One region of the Burkholderia crassaminum genome, then DNA from elsewhere that is predicted to be linked to it. Evidence: predicted binding sites of a transcription regulator. Region 1 holds the regulator's gene; the other holds the start of a gene.
The links. Region 1 encodes FNR, which switches genes on or off when oxygen is low (the NO sensors DNR and NnrR bind a similar motif). Its sites were predicted from a motif close to TTGATNNNNATCAA; they were not measured.
Positions count from the first base shown of each region.

Region 2: a site for FNR is predicted at 5,649-5,662, ahead of ACPTTF_RS25825 (TraR/DksA family transcriptional regulator). Genes of this name have one in related genera too.

Region 1 is NZ_OZ183800.1:3,499,998-3,508,140, reverse strand. It holds gene ACPTTF_RS32850 (LysE/ArgO family amino acid transporter) at 365-985, opposite strand; gene ACPTTF_RS32845 (LysR family transcriptional regulator ArgP) at 1,096-1,989, shown strand; gene fnr (fumarate/nitrate reduction transcriptional regulator Fnr) at 2,046-2,792, opposite strand; gene ACPTTF_RS32835 (universal stress protein) at 2,896-3,363, opposite strand; gene ACPTTF_RS32830 (hypothetical protein) at 3,504-3,929, opposite strand; gene ACPTTF_RS32825 (DUF3005 domain-containing protein) at 4,212-4,622, opposite strand; gene ACPTTF_RS32820 (hypothetical protein) at 4,902-5,135, shown strand; gene epsC (serine O-acetyltransferase EpsC) at 5,273-6,193, shown strand; gene ACPTTF_RS32810 (SDR family oxidoreductase) at 6,232-7,035, opposite strand; gene folE (GTP cyclohydrolase I FolE) at 7,035-7,667, opposite strand; gene ACPTTF_RS32800 (LysR family transcriptional regulator) at 7,757-8,143, opposite strand, start outside.
Region 2 is NZ_OZ183800.1:1,963,285-1,971,427, reverse strand. It holds gene ACPTTF_RS25860 (amino acid ABC transporter permease) at 1-113, shown strand, start outside; gene ACPTTF_RS25855 (amino acid ABC transporter ATP-binding protein) at 110-871, shown strand; gene ACPTTF_RS25850 (aspartate aminotransferase family protein) at 916-2,229, shown strand; gene ACPTTF_RS25845 (CoA transferase subunit A) at 2,241-2,921, shown strand; gene ACPTTF_RS25840 (3-oxoacid CoA-transferase subunit B) at 2,896-3,558, shown strand; gene ACPTTF_RS25835 (acetyl-CoA C-acyltransferase) at 3,555-4,754, shown strand; gene ACPTTF_RS25830 (transporter substrate-binding domain-containing protein) at 4,823-5,596, shown strand; gene ACPTTF_RS25825 (TraR/DksA family transcriptional regulator) at 5,829-6,221, shown strand; gene polX (DNA polymerase/3'-5' exonuclease PolX) at 6,371-8,137, shown strand.

The DNA of each region.
Region 1 (8,143 bases):
GTGACGGAAGGGAACTGCGGGATGGGCCGAGGCGATCACGGCGAGACGACGGGGTACGTGGTGCGGTCACGCCGTTGTCGCGGGACGCCGGACATTCTCGCCGATCGCTCCGATTCGTGCAGGCGGCGCGCCGTCGCGATAGCGGATCGCTTGATGCGCATGGCGGACACCGCGTCCGTTGCGTGAGCGCTTCGTGTGGCTGCGTTCGATCGGGAACCGATTTTTGTTGACGCTGGCGCAGCGGGACGCGGAACGGCGCGTGGGTGGAAGCAGGCGGGAGGGCGGGAAGGTGAATGCTCCGGCGTTGCGCCGGAGCGTACGCGACGACGGGCGGCAAGCGGCCGCCCGTGCGAGGGTGAGCCGGTCAGCGCAACTGCACGGCCGCGAGAAACAGCACCATGCTGCCGATCGCGCCGTCCAGCACGCGCCACGCCACGGCCTTGCGGAACCACGGCGCGAGCAGTCGCGCACCGTAGCCGAGCCCGAGGAACCACACGACGCTGACCGACATCGCGCCGATCGCGAACGCGAGCCGTGCGCCTTCCGGCTCGCGTGCGCCGGCCGTGCCGATCAACAGGAACGTGTCGAGATACACGTGCGGGTTGAGCCACGTGAACGCGAGCGTCATCAGCACGATGGCGAGCCCGCTCTGCGGCGGCGGGGCGACCGCATCGCCGCGCACGTCGAGCGTTTCATGGCCCGGCTTGAACGCGCGGCGCAGCGCGTTGATGCCGAACCACGCGAGATACGCGAGGCCCACATACAGCACCGCGTGGACGAAGGTCGGATAGCGTTCGACGAGCACCGATGCGCCGCCGACGCCCGTGCCGATCAGGATCATGTCGGACAGTGCGCACAGCAGCACGATCTTGCCGACATGCGAGCGCATGATGCCCTGCCGCAGCACGAATGCGTTCTGCGCGCCGATGGTGACGATGAGCGAGCCGCAGAGTGCGGCGCCGTGGGAAAAAGCGAGCCAGTTCATGATGGATGACAGCAGTGGAAGCGGTAGACGGATGAATCGGGTAGCGCTAGTCTGCGGTCAGCATGAAAATAAGAGAAGCTAATTCACCTAATGCAGATTAAGGAAATCTAATGCTCGACTACGCGTTGCTCGATGCCCTCGCGGCCGTGATCCGGCACGGTTCGTTCGAGCGTGCGGCCAAGGAGCTGAATGTCACGCCGTCGGCCGTGTCGCAGCGTGTGAAATTGCTGGAGGAGCGGGTCGGCAGCGTGCTCGTCAAGCGCGGGCAGCCGTGTGTCGCGACCACATCCGGTGCGCTGCTGTGCCGGCACACCGAGCGCGTGCAACTGCTCGAAGCCGAGCTGGGCGGCCGGATGCCGGCGTTGCCGGGCCAGATCGCGAGCGCGTGGCCGACGTTGCGTGTGGCCGTCAACGACGACAGCGTCGCGACGTGGTTCATCGACGCGGTCGGGCCGTTCTGCACGGAGCGCGAGACGTTGCTCGACCTCGTGATCGACGACCAGGATTACACGGCCTCGCGCATTCGCGACGGCAGCGTACAGGGCGCCGTGACCGCGCAGGCCGAACCTATCCAGGGATGCCGGTCGGAGCGGCTCGGGCGGATCTGCTATCGTGCGGTGTGCTCGCCGGCGTTTTACGAACGCTACTTCAGCGCGGGCATTACGCGCGATGCGCTGCGCCGGGCGCCGTGCGTGATGTTCAATCCGAAGGACGGGCTGCAGGCACGTTTCATCCGGCGCGTGACGCGCGCGGATCTCGATCCGCCACAGCACTGGATACCGCACGTCGCGGGCTATCTGCGCGCATGCGAGACGGGATTGGGATGGGGGATGTGTCCGGACCGGATGGTCGATCGCCAACTGGCGGCGGGTGAACTGGTCGACATGTCGCGCGGGCGAACGATCGACATCGACCTTTACTGGCAGAGCTGGCGTTTGTCGATCGGCTGGCTCGACGATTTCAGCGCGGCGCTGAAGGCGCGTGCCGCGCTGTTCCTCGATTGACCGATCGGGTGACGCAGGCGGCGCGGCGCGCAAGATCCGCGCCGTGCGGCATCACGTCAGACTTGATGCAGGCCGTCGAAATCGACGATCTGGACGTGGCGGCCCTGCATTTCGATCAGTCCGCGCTTCTGGAATTTCGACAGCGTGCGGCTGACCGTTTCGAGCGTCATGCCGAGGTAGCTGCCGATGTCTTCGCGCGTCATCCGCAGGTTGAATTCCGACGGCGAGTAACCGCGCTTCAGGTAGCGCGACGATACGTCGAGCAGGAACGCGGCGACGCGCTCTTCGGCATTCAGCGAACCGAGCAGCATCGTTTGCGACGTTTCGCGCACGATCTGTTCGCTCATCAGCTTGTGCATGCGCAACTGCATCGAACCGGCTTCCGAGCACAGCGCCTTGAGCGCGCTGTACGGAATCACACAGACGGAGCTGTCTTCCAGTGCGACCGCGGTGCGCGGATGCGTGTCGTCGCAGATGCCGTCGAGGCCGAGCGCTTCGCCCGCCAGATGCAGGCCGGTGACCTGCTCGCGGCCGTCGTGGCGCGTCGCGACGGTTTTCAGCGAACCCGAGCGCACCGCGTACAGGTTGTCGAATGCGTCGCCTTCGCGGAACAGCGCTTCGCCGCGCTTGACGGGGCGCGCCGCGCAGATGACCGACTCGAGGCGGCTGAGCGCTTCGGGCGCCAGGCCCTGCGGCATGCACAGGTGCCGCATCGCGCACGTCGAGCAGTGCGCAGCCTGGCGAGGGGCCCAGCTACCGGCATGAGGCGTGGCGGCGGGACGTGTGGCGACGGGCGTCAGCATGATCGTTTACTCCGGCGTTGAATCGACGGAATCATTGTCCCACCGCAACTTGCCGCTGTCGGGTGACAAAACGTCGCGACCGGCCGCGCATGCCGAATGCCGTTTACGCGGCCGGTTCGTCGACGTTGGCGGCCGCCGGGATCAGCAGCACGGGCAGCGTCGCGTGGCGCACGCATTGCTCGGCGATGCTGCCGAGCACGAGACGGCGGAACCCGCGGCGGCCGTGCGTGCCGAGCACGAGCAGATCGGCGCCGAACGCTTTCGCGCCGTCGAGGATCAGCGACGCTACGTCGTTGAGCGACGTCGCTTCGCTCAATCGCGTCTCGCCCTTCACGCCCGCTGCCTGCATCAGCGTCGTGAAATCCTTCGCGAGTGCGTTGCCTTGCGCGACGAGCTGGTCGCGCAGCACGGACGGATCGTAGCCGGGCACGTTGTAGTAGATCGCGGCGTTCTCGACGACGTAGAACGGTTGCAGCTCGGCGCCGTGCGATTTCGCGAGCGCCAGCGCGGCGTCGAACGCATGGCGGGACGTGTCGCTGCCGTCGACGGCAACCAGAATACGCTTGTACATAGTGTCTCCGAGTGGCGGGTTGAAACGAAGTCGGCCGGATGGCCGATCAGGCTGGGCAATGCGCAATGCTGCGAGGCAGAGTAAACCAATGGCGGGGACTTTGCAGTGAGGTGCCGGTCGTGCCGCGCGGCAGTGCCGCTTCAGTTTCTACGGTGTACGCCATACACATGGCGCATGCTGGGACGCACGACGCACGACGCACGACGCACGACGCACGACGCACGACGCACGACGCACGACGCACGACGCACGACGCACGACGCACGACGCACGACGCACGACGCACGACGCACGACGCACGACGCACGACGCACGACGCACGGCGTGCGCCGTGGTCGCCGCCGTTGTCCGCATCGTCGGCGGAAAGGCATGCGCGAGCGCCTGAGTCGCATTTGGCACACGCATACGCACGCACCGCACGCACCGCACGCGCCGAACACGCCGAACACGCCGAACACGCCGAACACGCCGAACACGCCGAACACGCCGAACACGCCGAACACGCCGAACACGCCGAACACGCCGAACACGCCGAACACGCCGAACACGCCGAACACGCCGAACACGCCGATCGCATCGACACGGCGCGACAGTCACGCGGATGCCTTACCCGCATCGCCATTCAATCTCAATCGCGCCGTTTCGACATGACCTCGATCAACGCATCTGCGTCGGTGCGATTCACCGCATGAATGACACCGCCGGTGTCGCCGCGCGGAATCGTTCGCTCCTGCATCGCGCGGTTGCCGGCACACGTCCGGCGCACTGTCGCGTACGCCGATCCTCAGCCATCGGCCGTCGGCCGATGCCGGTCCGCAAACGAACGATCGATTCAAACGCCGCGCCGGCTATCTCGGGACGGCCGTCAGCTCGAACACGCGTTCCGGCCGCCGCTGGTGGCCGGGCCAGTACGTGCTGCCGTACATCCGGTGAACGGGGCCGAACAGGGCATCGCTCATGGGCTGCGGCGCGTCGAAGCCTTTCTCGATCACCATGTATCCGGCGCGCAGCGCGAACGCCGGATGATTGCCGCCGGGGCGGCTGTCGAAACCGGCGAAACCGTCGCCGGCTTCGGGCATCGCATTGACGAGCGACGCGTTGCTGCCCGTGATCTGGTCGGGCGAGATCGGCCCGCCGCCGGCGAGAAGCCACGCCTCGCGGTTCTTGCCGTCGGTATCGACCGTGCTGTCGTGGGTTTCGTCGTTGTCGATCTCGACGCTGTGCGGATGCGAACGTTCGGTTTGACCGGATGATTCCATCGCGGCTCTCCTGGCGGCGAAGCGTTCCGGATCGAAGCAAATCCCGTTCCGGCTGTGACGGGAAAAGGCGCGCGGGCGATCGCCGCGGTCGCGCGACGCGCACTGATTTGTCGTGATTTATTTCAGCTAGAAGACGCGTTTTCTACAGAGTATGATTCTTTTCCTGCAAAGCGGCGACAGGGGATTCGGTCGCGCCGCCTCTGCCCGCGCCGGGGGCGCCGCAGCACCCTTAAAGACGGGCAGTGAACAACAAAGCAAGGGACTAGAGGTGGCGGATTCATGCAAGCGACTACTGCCTTCACGCACCGCGGTTATCTGTTGAATTGCGCGCCCGCGCGCGCCAGTGACGGTTCGTTCAAGCCCTATGTCGTGATCTCCCGATCGAGCGACGGGGAGCTCGTGGCGAACCGTTTTTTCCCGATCGAGCTCCAGTTCAACGACGAAGGCGACGCGATTGCGCACGCGCGCGACTGGGCCGTGCGATGGATCGACGCCAGCAGCATCACGATCTGACGCCGCCGCGATTCGGCACCATCGGCCGTCCGGCCGATCCCCTGCGTGCCGCCCCGCGGCAAAAAACGCGGTAATCTTGCGGAACCCGTCACTTTATTCGCGGCCGTGCGACCGAGCGCGGCCGCCTGCATTGGCATATGTCGACATCACCCGCCCGTCAGTGGGGCCTTGAAGAAATCGTCGCCGGCTTGCGCGAGTCGCGCGAGGAACTCCATCGCACGCGCCATCCGCGCGGCATCCGCGAACTGCCGTCGCGCGATGCAATCTGCAAGATTGTGACCGGCCTGCGCGCGTCGATGTTTCCGACGCATTACGGCGCACCGGATCTGACCGACGAAAGCGTCGACTTCTACGTCGGCCACACGCTCGAAAGCACATTGCGCATTCTGTCCGAACAGATCCGCCGTGCGCTGCCGTTCCTGCCCGAGCATGCGGATACGCCGTTCGCCGAGCTCGACGAACGCGCGTTCGAGATCGCGCGCGAATTCGGCCGGCAGTTGCCGGCGGTCCGCGCGCTGCTCGTCAGCGATATCCAGGCCGCCTATGCGGGCGATCCGGCCGCGCAGCACATCACCGAGATCCTGCTGTGCTACCCCGGCGTGCTGGCGATGATGCACCACCGGCTTGCGCACGCGCTGCACCAGCTTGGCGTACCGCTGCTTGCGCGATTCATCAATGAAATCGCCCACTCGGCTACCGGCATCGACATTCACCCGGGTGCGCGGATCGGCCCGAGCTTCTTCATCGACCACGGCACCGGCGTCGTGATCGGCGAGACGGCGATCATCGGCGAGCGCGTGCGCGTGTACCAGGCCGTCACGCTCGGCGCGAAAAGCTTCCCGGCCGATGGCGAAGGCGCGCTGGTCAAGGGCAACGCACGGCACCCGATCGTCGAGGACGACGTGGTGATCTACGCGGGCGCGACGATTCTCGGCCGCGTGACGATCGGGCGCGGTTCGGTGATCGGCGGCAACGTGTGGCTCACGCACAGCGTGCCGCCCGGCACGAGCGTCGCGCAGGGCAAGGTTCGCGAAGGCGGGAGCGCAGATAAGCCGTAACGCGGCGCGCGGCCACTGGCCGCCGCCACACGCGTCGGTCAGTGCTTGCCGTCGGGCGCGCGGTGCTTGTACAGCACGTCCTGGTCGACGCGGATCAGGTTCTGCCCTGCATCGACGACGAAATCCACGCCGTTGTACGCGTTGCCCGTCAGCATCAGGATCGCGCTCGCGACATCGTCGGGGCCCGCGATGCGCGCGAGCGGCGTCGAAGCGCGGCTCGCGTGCTCGAAGTCGGCCGGCGTCTGGTCGTCGCTCGGCAGCATCAGTCCGGGGAACACCGCGTTCACACGCAGCACCGGCGCGGACGACAGCGCGAGCATCTGCGTGAGGTTGCCGAGCGCGGCTTTCGCGACCGTATAGCTGAAATGGTCGCGGTGAAAGTTTTCCTTGATCTTCTGGTCGACGACATTCACGACGACGCCCTGCGTACCGGCCGCGCGGGCCCGTTCGTAGACCGCGCGCGTGAGCAGGATCGGCGCGCGGCAGTTGACCGCCCACGCCTGGTCGAATGCCGCGAGGTCGAAGCTCGGGAAATGGTCCTGCCAGAATACCGACGCATTGTTGACGAGCACGTCGAGGCGCCCGAAGCGCGCATACACCTGGTCGATCAGCGCGGTGATCTGTTCGGCGTCGGACAGGTCGGCCTGCAACGCAATCGAATCGTGCCCGCGTTCGGCGATCGCGCGGGCCGCCGCCTGCGCCGCATCGGCCGAACGGTCGTAGTGCACCGCGGTGCGATAGCCGTGCGTGGCGAAATACTCGGCGAACGCGCGCCCGGCCCGGCGCGCGGCGCCGGTCACGAGCACGACAGGCGCGTGCGCCGCTTGCTTCGTCGACTCCATTACGTATTCGTCAGGTTGACTGAAGAAGGATTCGCGACGATCGACAGGAATTCACGCCGCGTCGACGGGTCGGTGCGGAACGTGCCGAGCATGCGCGACGTCACCATCTCGACGCCCGGCTTGTGCACGCCGCGGGTCGAGATGCACTGGTGCGCGGCTTCGAGGATCACGCCGACGCCCTTCGGCTGCAGCACGTCGAACAGCGTGTCGGCGATCTGCACGGTCATCTTTTCCTGGATCTGCAGGCGCTTCGCGAACGCGTCGACGAGGCGTGCGAGCTTCGAGATGCCGACCACGCGATGGTTCGGCAGATACGCGACGTGTGCGCGGCCGATGATCGGCACCATGTGGTGCTCGCAATAGCTCTCGAAGCGGATGTCCTTCAGCACGATCATTTCGTCGTAGCCGTCGACTTCGCTGAACGTGCGCGCGAGGATGTCGCGCGGCTCCAGCGCATAACCGGCGAAGAACTGCTCATAGGCGCGCACGACGCGTGCGGGCGTGTCGAGCAGGCCTTCGCGTGCGGGATCGTCGCCGGCCCAGCGCAACAGCACGCGAACGGCGTCTTCCGCTTCTTCACGGCTCGGGCGGGATGCGGCCGGCTCGGGCCGCGCGGATTTCTTTTTAGCCATCTATCTACTCCATCGAATGCCGCCGCCGGGGCGGCGCGGAATCCGGGCATTGTTTCATGCTTTCGCAGGGCGCGTGCGCGGCCTGGCGCTCACTTCGGCCATTCGTCCTGCTCGTCGTTGAACAGCGACGCGACGACGCCACGCAGCCACGCGGTGCGCGGATCGTTGTGGTACTTGCGATGCCAGTGCTGCTTCAGGTCGAAGCGCGGCAGTGCGAGCGGCGGCTCGACGGGCACGATGAACGCATGCTCGGCCGCATACGCATAGCCGATCGCATGCGGCACCGTCGCAATCAGGTCGGTGCGGCTCAGGATGAACGGCAGGCTCATGAAGTGCGGCGTCTCGAGCACCGCGCGGCGCTGCATGCGCTGCTTCGCGAGATATTTCTCGAGCACCTCCTGGCTGCGGCCTTCGGCGCGCACCACCGCGTGCCCGCACGTGAGGAACTGTTCGACCGTAAACGGCGGCGCCTGTTC
Region 2 (8,143 bases), 1.5 Mb from region 1:
CATTCGAACTCTACTTTGCATGCGCAATGATCTATGCATTGCTGACCACCGGGACGAGCCTGGTGCTGCGCCAGCTCGAACGGCACCTGATCCTGAAGGGAGGCCGGGCATGAACGGAACCCAGCCGCAGATCGTCCTGCGCGATATCCACAAGACCTACGGGGCGCTGGAAGTGTTGAAGGGCATTTCGCTCGACGTCCGCAAAGGCGAGGTGGTCGTGCTGATCGGCCCGAGCGGATCGGGAAAGAGCACGCTGCTGCGCTGCGTGAACCACCTGGAGACGCCGACGCGCGGCGAGGTGAGGGTGCTCGGCAGCCTCGTCAACGATCCGGGCCGCGGGCATCGAGCCCAGGAGCGTTACCTGAATGCGATGCGGATGAAGGTCGGCATGGTGTTCCAGCACTTCAACCTGTTTCCGCACCTGACCGTGCTCGACAACCTGACGCTCGCGCCGATGCAGCTGCTCGGCATGACGGCATCGCAGGCGCGGGATGAAGCGCGGGAACTGCTCGACAAGGTCGGCGTGCTCGACAAGCAGGACGTCTATCCCGGCAATCTGTCCGGCGGGCAGAAGCAGCGTGTCGCGATTGCGCGGGCACTGGCGCTCAAGCCCGACGCGATGCTGTTCGACGAACCGACGTCGGCCCTCGACCCCGAGATGGTCGGCGGCGTGCTGGCCGTCATGGAGCGGCTGGCGAAGGCCGGCATGACGATGATGGTCGTCACGCACGAGATGCGGTTCGCTGAACGCGTGGCCGATCGAGTCGTCTTCATGGCCGACGGCCGGGTTGTCGAGGACGGCTGTCCGACCGAGATCTTTCATCGGCCTTCGCACGAACGGACCCAGGCGTTCCTCGCCGATATCCGCTAACCGCGCGCTACCGAATCACCTTACGCAATCAGAAAAGGACGTCAATGAGCGACCATCTCTTTTACCAGTCCGCCGTGCAGTTGCCGACTGTCGCGCGCGCCGAAGGCATCTACGCATGGGATACGGACGGCAAGCGTCACATCGACGCGTGTTCCGGCGCCATCGTGGCGCAGCTGGGCCACGGTCATCCGGCGATCCGCGACGCGATGCTCGCGCAGCTCGACAAGGTCGCGTTCGCGTATCGGACGCAGTTCGAGAACCAGCCCGCCGTGGACCTCGCGGAGAAGCTCGTCGAGCTCGCGGGCGGCCGCTTCGATCGCGTGTTTTTCTCGAGCGGCGGCTCGGAATCGGTCGAATCGGCATTGAAGCTCGCGCGCCAGTACTGGGTGTGCAGCGGTGAGCCGGAGCGCAGCGTGTTCATCGCGCGCCAGCCGTCCTATCACGGCTCGACGATGGGTGCGCTCGCGATGACGAGCTACACGCCGCTCACGCGGCCGTTCGAGCCGATGATCCAGCTTTATCCGAAGGTCGCTTCGCCGACGCAGTATCGCGTGCCGCCCGGCAAGAGCGCGGAGCAGCACGCGCTCGACTGCGCGGACGAACTCGACGCGGCGATTCGTGAAGTCGGTGCCGGGCGGGTGGCCGCGTTCGTCGCGGAGCCGATCGGCGGCGCGAGCACGGGCGCCGAGGTGCCGCACGACGCGTATTTCGCGCGCATCCGCGAGATCTGCTCGCGCCATGGAATCCTGCTGATCCTCGACGAAGTGATGACGGGCATCGGCCGCACGGGGCGCTGGTTCGGTTTCCAGCACTGGAATGTCGAGGCCGACATCCTGTGCGTGGCGAAGGGGCTCGGCGCCGGTTACTACCCGACGTCCGCGATCGTGACGCGGGCCGGGCTGACCGACCCGATCCTCGCATCGGGCGGGTTCCAGCACGGCTATACCTACGCAGGCAATCCGCTCGCGAGCGCGACGGCGCTGGCCGTGATCGACGTGATCGAACGCGAGGGGCTGGTCGAGCATGCGGCCGAGACGGGCGACTATCTGCGCGGCCTGCTCGACAGCCTGGCGACCCGGCACGACTTCATCGGCGACGTGCGCGGGCGCGGCTTCCTGCTCGCGCTCGAGTATGTCGCGGAGCGCGACACGAAAACCCCGTTCGATCCGGCGCTCCGGTTCGGCGAGCAGGTGACGCGCGCCGCACGCGAGCAGGGGGTGATCGTCTATCCGCGCAAATCGCTGATGGGGGAAACCGGCGATCACACGCTGATCGCGCCGCCGCTGATCACGACCCGCGCGCAATGCGACGAGATCGTCGAACGGCTCGACCTCGCGTTCCGGACGATCGGGCGATGACGGGGCAACGCATGGACAAACGCATGCAGCTCGCCGACGCGGTCGCGCCGATTCCGGACGGCGCATCGATCATGGTCGGCGGTTTTGGTTCGCCGGGCACGCCGTTTTCGCTGCTGGCCGAGTTGCAACGGCAGGGCAAGCGCGACCTGACGATCATCAAGAACGATGCGAACCAGGACAACTACGGCGTGTCGAGGCTGATCGAGGCCGGTGTCGTGAGCCGGCTGCTGACGACGCATCTCGGCCTGAGCGGCCCCGCGCGGCGCGCTTACCTGTCCGGCGCACTGCAGATCGAATTCTTTTCGCAGGGGTTGTTCGCCGAACGGATCCGCTGCGCGGGCGTCGGCTTGCCGGGCATCGTGACCGATATCGAGTTGCCGCCGGAGCTGGGCGTCACGCGCGAAACGATTTCGGTCGACGGCCGGACGCTGTTTTTCGAACGCGCGCTGCGGGCCGATTTCGCGCTGCTTCGCGCGGATCGCGCGGATGCCTGCGGGAATCTCCGCTATCGCGGCGCGGCACGCAATTTCTCGCCGCTGATGGCGATGGCCGCGGATCGGGTGCTGGTCGAGGCGCGCGTCGTCGACGCGACGCCGATCGCGCCCGACGACATCCATACGCCGGGCATCCACGTGCATGGCCTGATCCAGATCGACGGAGACACCGATGAATACCAGCCCATCCAGCGCTGACCCGCGCCACGTGATCGCGCGCCGGGCCGCGCGCGAAGTGGCGCGCGGGCAACTGATCAACCTCGGTATCGGCCTGCCGACGCTGATCCCCGCGTATCTCGACGATCCGTCGGCCACCTGGATCCACTCGGAGAACGGCATCGTCGGGGTCGGCGCGCTCGCGCACGCCGCCGATCTCGACCGCGACCTGATCGACGCCGGCGGCGGTTACGTGTCGGTCGTGCCGGGCGGCGCGATCGTGGACAGCGCCGAATCGTTCGGCATGATCCGGCGCGGGCTGGTCGACATCACGTTCCTGGGGGCATTGCAGGTGTCGGCGCACGGCGATCTCGCGAACTGGCTCGTGCCGGGCAGCCTCGTGGCAGGCATCGGCGGCGGCGCGGAACTCGCGCAGAAGGCGGGGCGCGTGATCGTGACGATGCCGCACACCGACAAGAACGGCCGACCGAAGATCGTCGAGCGATGCACGCTGCCGCTCACGGCCAGCCGCCGCGTCGCGATGATCGTCACCGAACACGCGGTGTTCCGGTGTGCGGCGCATGGACTGACGCTGGTGGAGCGGCTCGGTTCGCTGAGCGTCGCCGAGATCCGCAACCTGACCGAAGCCGATTTCACGGTCGACAAGGAGGCCGTATGACAGGCACCGATCGCGACGCATGGATCGTCGGTTATGCGCGCACGCCGATCGGGCGTGCATTTCGCGGCGCGTTCAACGACACGACGTCGCCGACGCTTGCCGGGCTTTCGCTGCGTGCCGCGGTGGCGCGCAGCGGTCTCGATCCCGAACGGATCGACGACGTGATGCTCGGCTGCGCGTTGCCGGAAGGGACGCAGTACTACAACATCGGGCGGCTTGCGGCACTGGCGGCCGGCCTGCCCGTCAGCGTGCCGGGCATGACCGTCGACCGGCAATGCGCGTCGGGGCTGATGTCGGTCGCACTGGCGTCGGCGCGGATCTCGGGCGGCGAAGCCGATGCGATCCTGGCGGGCGGTGTCGAATCGATCAGCCTCGTGCAGAACGCGCACATGAATCGCCATCGCCAGCAGGACGAGCGGTTGCTCGCGCAGCACGCTGACGCCTACATGCCGATGGTCGAGACGGCCGACGTGGTCGCGCGCCGCTATCGCGTGTCGCGTCGCGCGCAGGACGACTACGCGGCGCTCAGCCAGCAACGTGCCGCGCACGCGGCGCAAGCGGGGTGGCTGCGCGACGAAATCGTCGCGGTCGACGTGCGCAAGCTCGAACGCGACAAGGCAAGCGGCGAGAGCATCGCACGCATGCTGCGCGTGAGCGAAGACGAATGCGGGCGTCCGGGGACGACCGGCGACGCGCTGGAGGCGCTCGATGCCGTGCGCGACGGCGGCACCGTGACGGCCGGCAATGCGTGCGCGCTCGCGGACGGATCGGCCGCGTGCGCGGTCGTCTCCGGCGCCATGTTGCGCACGCTCGACACGCCGCCGCTCGGACGCCTGGTCGCGTGCGCGGTGGCCGGCTGCCGGCCCGACGAAATGGGCGTCGGCCCCGTGCCTGCCGTGCGCAAGCTGCTTGCGCGTACGGGCCTGTCGGCCGCCGACATCGGCCTGTGGGAACTCAACGAGGCGTTCGCGTCGCAGGTCGTGCATTGCGTCGACACGCTTGGTTTGTCGTACGAGGTCGTCAACGTCAATGGCGGCAGCATCGCGCTCGGTCATCCCTACGGCATGACGGGTACGCGCATGGTCGGTCACGCGTTGCTCGAAGGGGCGCGGCGCGGCGTGCGCCACGTCGTCGTCACGATGTGCATCGGCGGCGGACAGGGGGCCGCCGCGCTGTTCGAAGTCGCGCGGCGTTAGGCGCCGTGTGATGCCACGTCGAGCGCATCGACGCGTTCGATTCACGATCAAGATCCTGGAGACTGGAGATGACTTTGCTGCAACGAATGACGATGGTCGCCTGCGCGGCGCTAATCGGCGCCGCGAGCGTCGCGGCACACGCTGACGATCTGGACAAGGTCCGGCAGACCGGCAACCTGACGTTCGCGCTGACCGGCAAGTATCCGCCGTTCAGCTTCATCGACGAGTCGGGCAAGCTGACCGGCTTCGACGTCGATATCGGCACCCGCGTCGCGAGCCGGCTCGGCGCGAAGCCCGTGCCGGTCATGACGGCGTGGGACGGCATCGTCGGCGGGTTGCTGGCCGGCAAGTACGATGCCGTCATCGGCAGCCTGGCGATGACCGACGAACGCCTGAAGGCCGTGGATTTCACGCAGTCCTACTATCGTTCGGGCGCGCAACTGTTTGTGCCGAAGGGCAGCAGCGTGCAGGACATTGCGCAGTTGAAGGGCAAGGTGGTCGGCGTCACGCTCGGGGAAACCTACGAGGCATGGTTGCGCAAGAACCGGCCCGACGTGCAGGTGAAAACCTACAAGGGGCTGCCCGATATCCTGATCGACATGCAGAACCGCCGTATCGAGGGATTCGTCACGGACCGCATCGCAGGCATCCTGACGATCCGGGACAAGCATGTCGATGCGAAGCCGGCAGGGCCGCTGCTGTATCCGGAGAAGATGGGGATCGCGGTGCGCAAGGATAGCCCGAAGCTGCGCGACGCGATCAACGCGGCACTCGACACGATGCTCAAGGACGGCGAGTACGGCGCGATCAGCAAGCAGTGGCTCGGCGAGGACGTGCGCTGATTACCGTCCCCGATTTCGCGTCCGTCCCCGCTTTTTTAGACGCGGTGCAGCGCTGATTCCGGTCAACACACGCGTGCTCAATGGGTTTATCCTGCGTCGAATGCGTCCGGTGCTACGTGTATCCGGGCGCACATCCGGACACGGCGGCGGCGGTGACGCCTGCCCGCCGCGCACCGGCGCGACACCGCGCGCCGCAATTTCCCGCGCGGAACCCGGAACAGGAGAGACGGCCATGGCGCTCGACCAACAACAACGGCAGACGCTGAAACAGCGGCTGAACGAGAGCGAGCAGACGTTACGTGCGGAGATCCGTACGAGCGAAGACCAGCGCGCGTCGGAATCCTATGCAGACCTCGCCGGCGCGGCGCCGGACGAGGGCGACGAGGCGAATGCGGACCTGTTCGTCGACGTCGATCACGCGTTGATCGGCATGAAGCTCACCGAACTGCGCGCGGTCGGCCGCGCGCAGCAGCGGATGCGCGACGGCAGCTACGGCGAATGCATCGACTGTGACGGTTCGGTCGGCTACGAGCGCCTGCTGGCGCGCCCGGCCGCCGAACGGTGCACGCATTGCCAGTCGATCTACGAGCGGCACTACGCCACGACGCCGCGCGCCACCCTCTGACGTCGCGGCCGCAACGGCGCTGCACGCGACGCACGGCCGGCGTACGATGACACGCGGGCGCCCGGCGGCGTCAGCATGCGGCGCCGGGCGGGCAGACACCGTCGCGCACGCGCGCGGCGCCGTCCACGTGGAAGGGAGCCACGCCGATCATGCCGATCAACAATGCCGGGTGTGCGGCCGTGTTCGCCGAGATCGCCGACATGCTCGAAATCCAGGGCGCCAATCCATTCAGGGTGCGTGCCTACCGCAACGCCGCGCGCACGATCGCCGACTACGGGCGCGATATCCCGACGATGATCGCGAACGGCGACGATCTCGGGAAGATTCCGTCGATCGGGCCCGACCTCGCGTCGAAGCTGCGCGAGATCGCCGCGACCGGCACCTGCGAACTGCAGCAAACGCTGCGCCACGCGCTGCCGGGCGCGATCGTCGAACTGCTCGACGTGCCGGGGCTCGGCGCGAAACGCGTGAAGGCGCTGCATGACGCGCTGCACGTCGATTCGCTCGAGCAGCTGCGCGCGGAAGCGAAGAACGGGCACGTGCGCGAATTGCCGGGCTTCGGCGCGAAAACCGAAGCGCATCTGCTCGAAGCGATCGACGACCGGCTGCAGCGCGACCCCCAACGCTTCCTGCTGCCGGATGCCGCACACGCGCTGCTGCCGCTGCTTGAACGCCTGCGCGCGATTGCCGGCGTCGGCAAGGCCGTGCCGGCCGGCAGTTTCCGCCGCCGCCGCGAGACGGTCGGCGATCTCGACATCCTTGTTACCGCACGCGATCCGGTGGCCGTCGCCGAAGCGTTCGTCGGCTACGGCGAGGTGGCGCGCGTGCTTGCGCACGGCAAGACGAAGTCGAGCGTCGTGCTCGCCAGCGGGTTGCAGGTCGATTTGCGTGTCGTCGATGCCGACGCGTTCGGCGCGGCGCTCGTCTACTTCACCGGATCGAAGGCGCACAACATCGCGTTGCGCAGGATCGCGCAGGCCGGCGGGCTGAAGATCAACGAATATGGCGTGTTTCGCGGCGACGAACGGATTGCCGGCGTGACCGAGGCGTCGGTCTACGCTGCGATAGGGTTGCACGAAGTCCCGCCGGAATTGCGCGAGGATCGCGGCGAGATCGACGCAGCGCGCGCGGGCACGCTGCCGGCGCTGGTCGAGCGCAAGCATCTCCACGGCGACCTGCATGCGCATACCGACGCATCGGCCGGCCGCGACAGCCTGCGTGCGATGGCCGATGCGGCCCGCGCACGCGGGTTCGCGTACCTGGCCATCACCGACCGGGCACCGGATGCCGGCAGCGGCCGCACCGGCTTCGACTGGCTTGACCGGCAACTCGACGAGATCGATCGCCTCAACGCATCGTTCGACGATTTCGTGCTGCTCAAGGGGGTAGAGGCCGGTATTCGCGAGGACGGCAGCCTCGACGTGTCCGACGCGATGCTCGGCCGGCTCGATCTCGTGATCGGTGCGGTGCGCGACGGTTTCGAGTTGTCGCGCGAAGCGCAGACCACACGCATGTTGCGCGCGATGGACCACCCGCATTTCACGATTCTCGCGCACCCGACGGGCCGCGTGCTGGGCGAGCGCGAAGCATGCGAACTCGATGTGCCGCGCGTGATCGCGCACGCCGCGGCGCGCGGCTGTTTCGTCGAACTCGATGCACAGCCGCGGCGGCTCGACCTGCCGGACATCTGGTGCCGCGAGGCCGCGAAGGCCGGCGTGCCGGTGGCGATCGGCTCGGATGCGTGCAGCACGGACGAACTCGACAATCTGGCATACGGCGTCGACCAGGCGCGACGCGGCTGGCTGACGCGGCCCGACGTGCTGAATACGCGCACGCTTGCGCAATTGAGGCCGCTGCTCGCACGCACGATGGGCGCAAGCGGCACGACCAAGCGCAGCGGATCGAAAGGAACGTGAACGCGG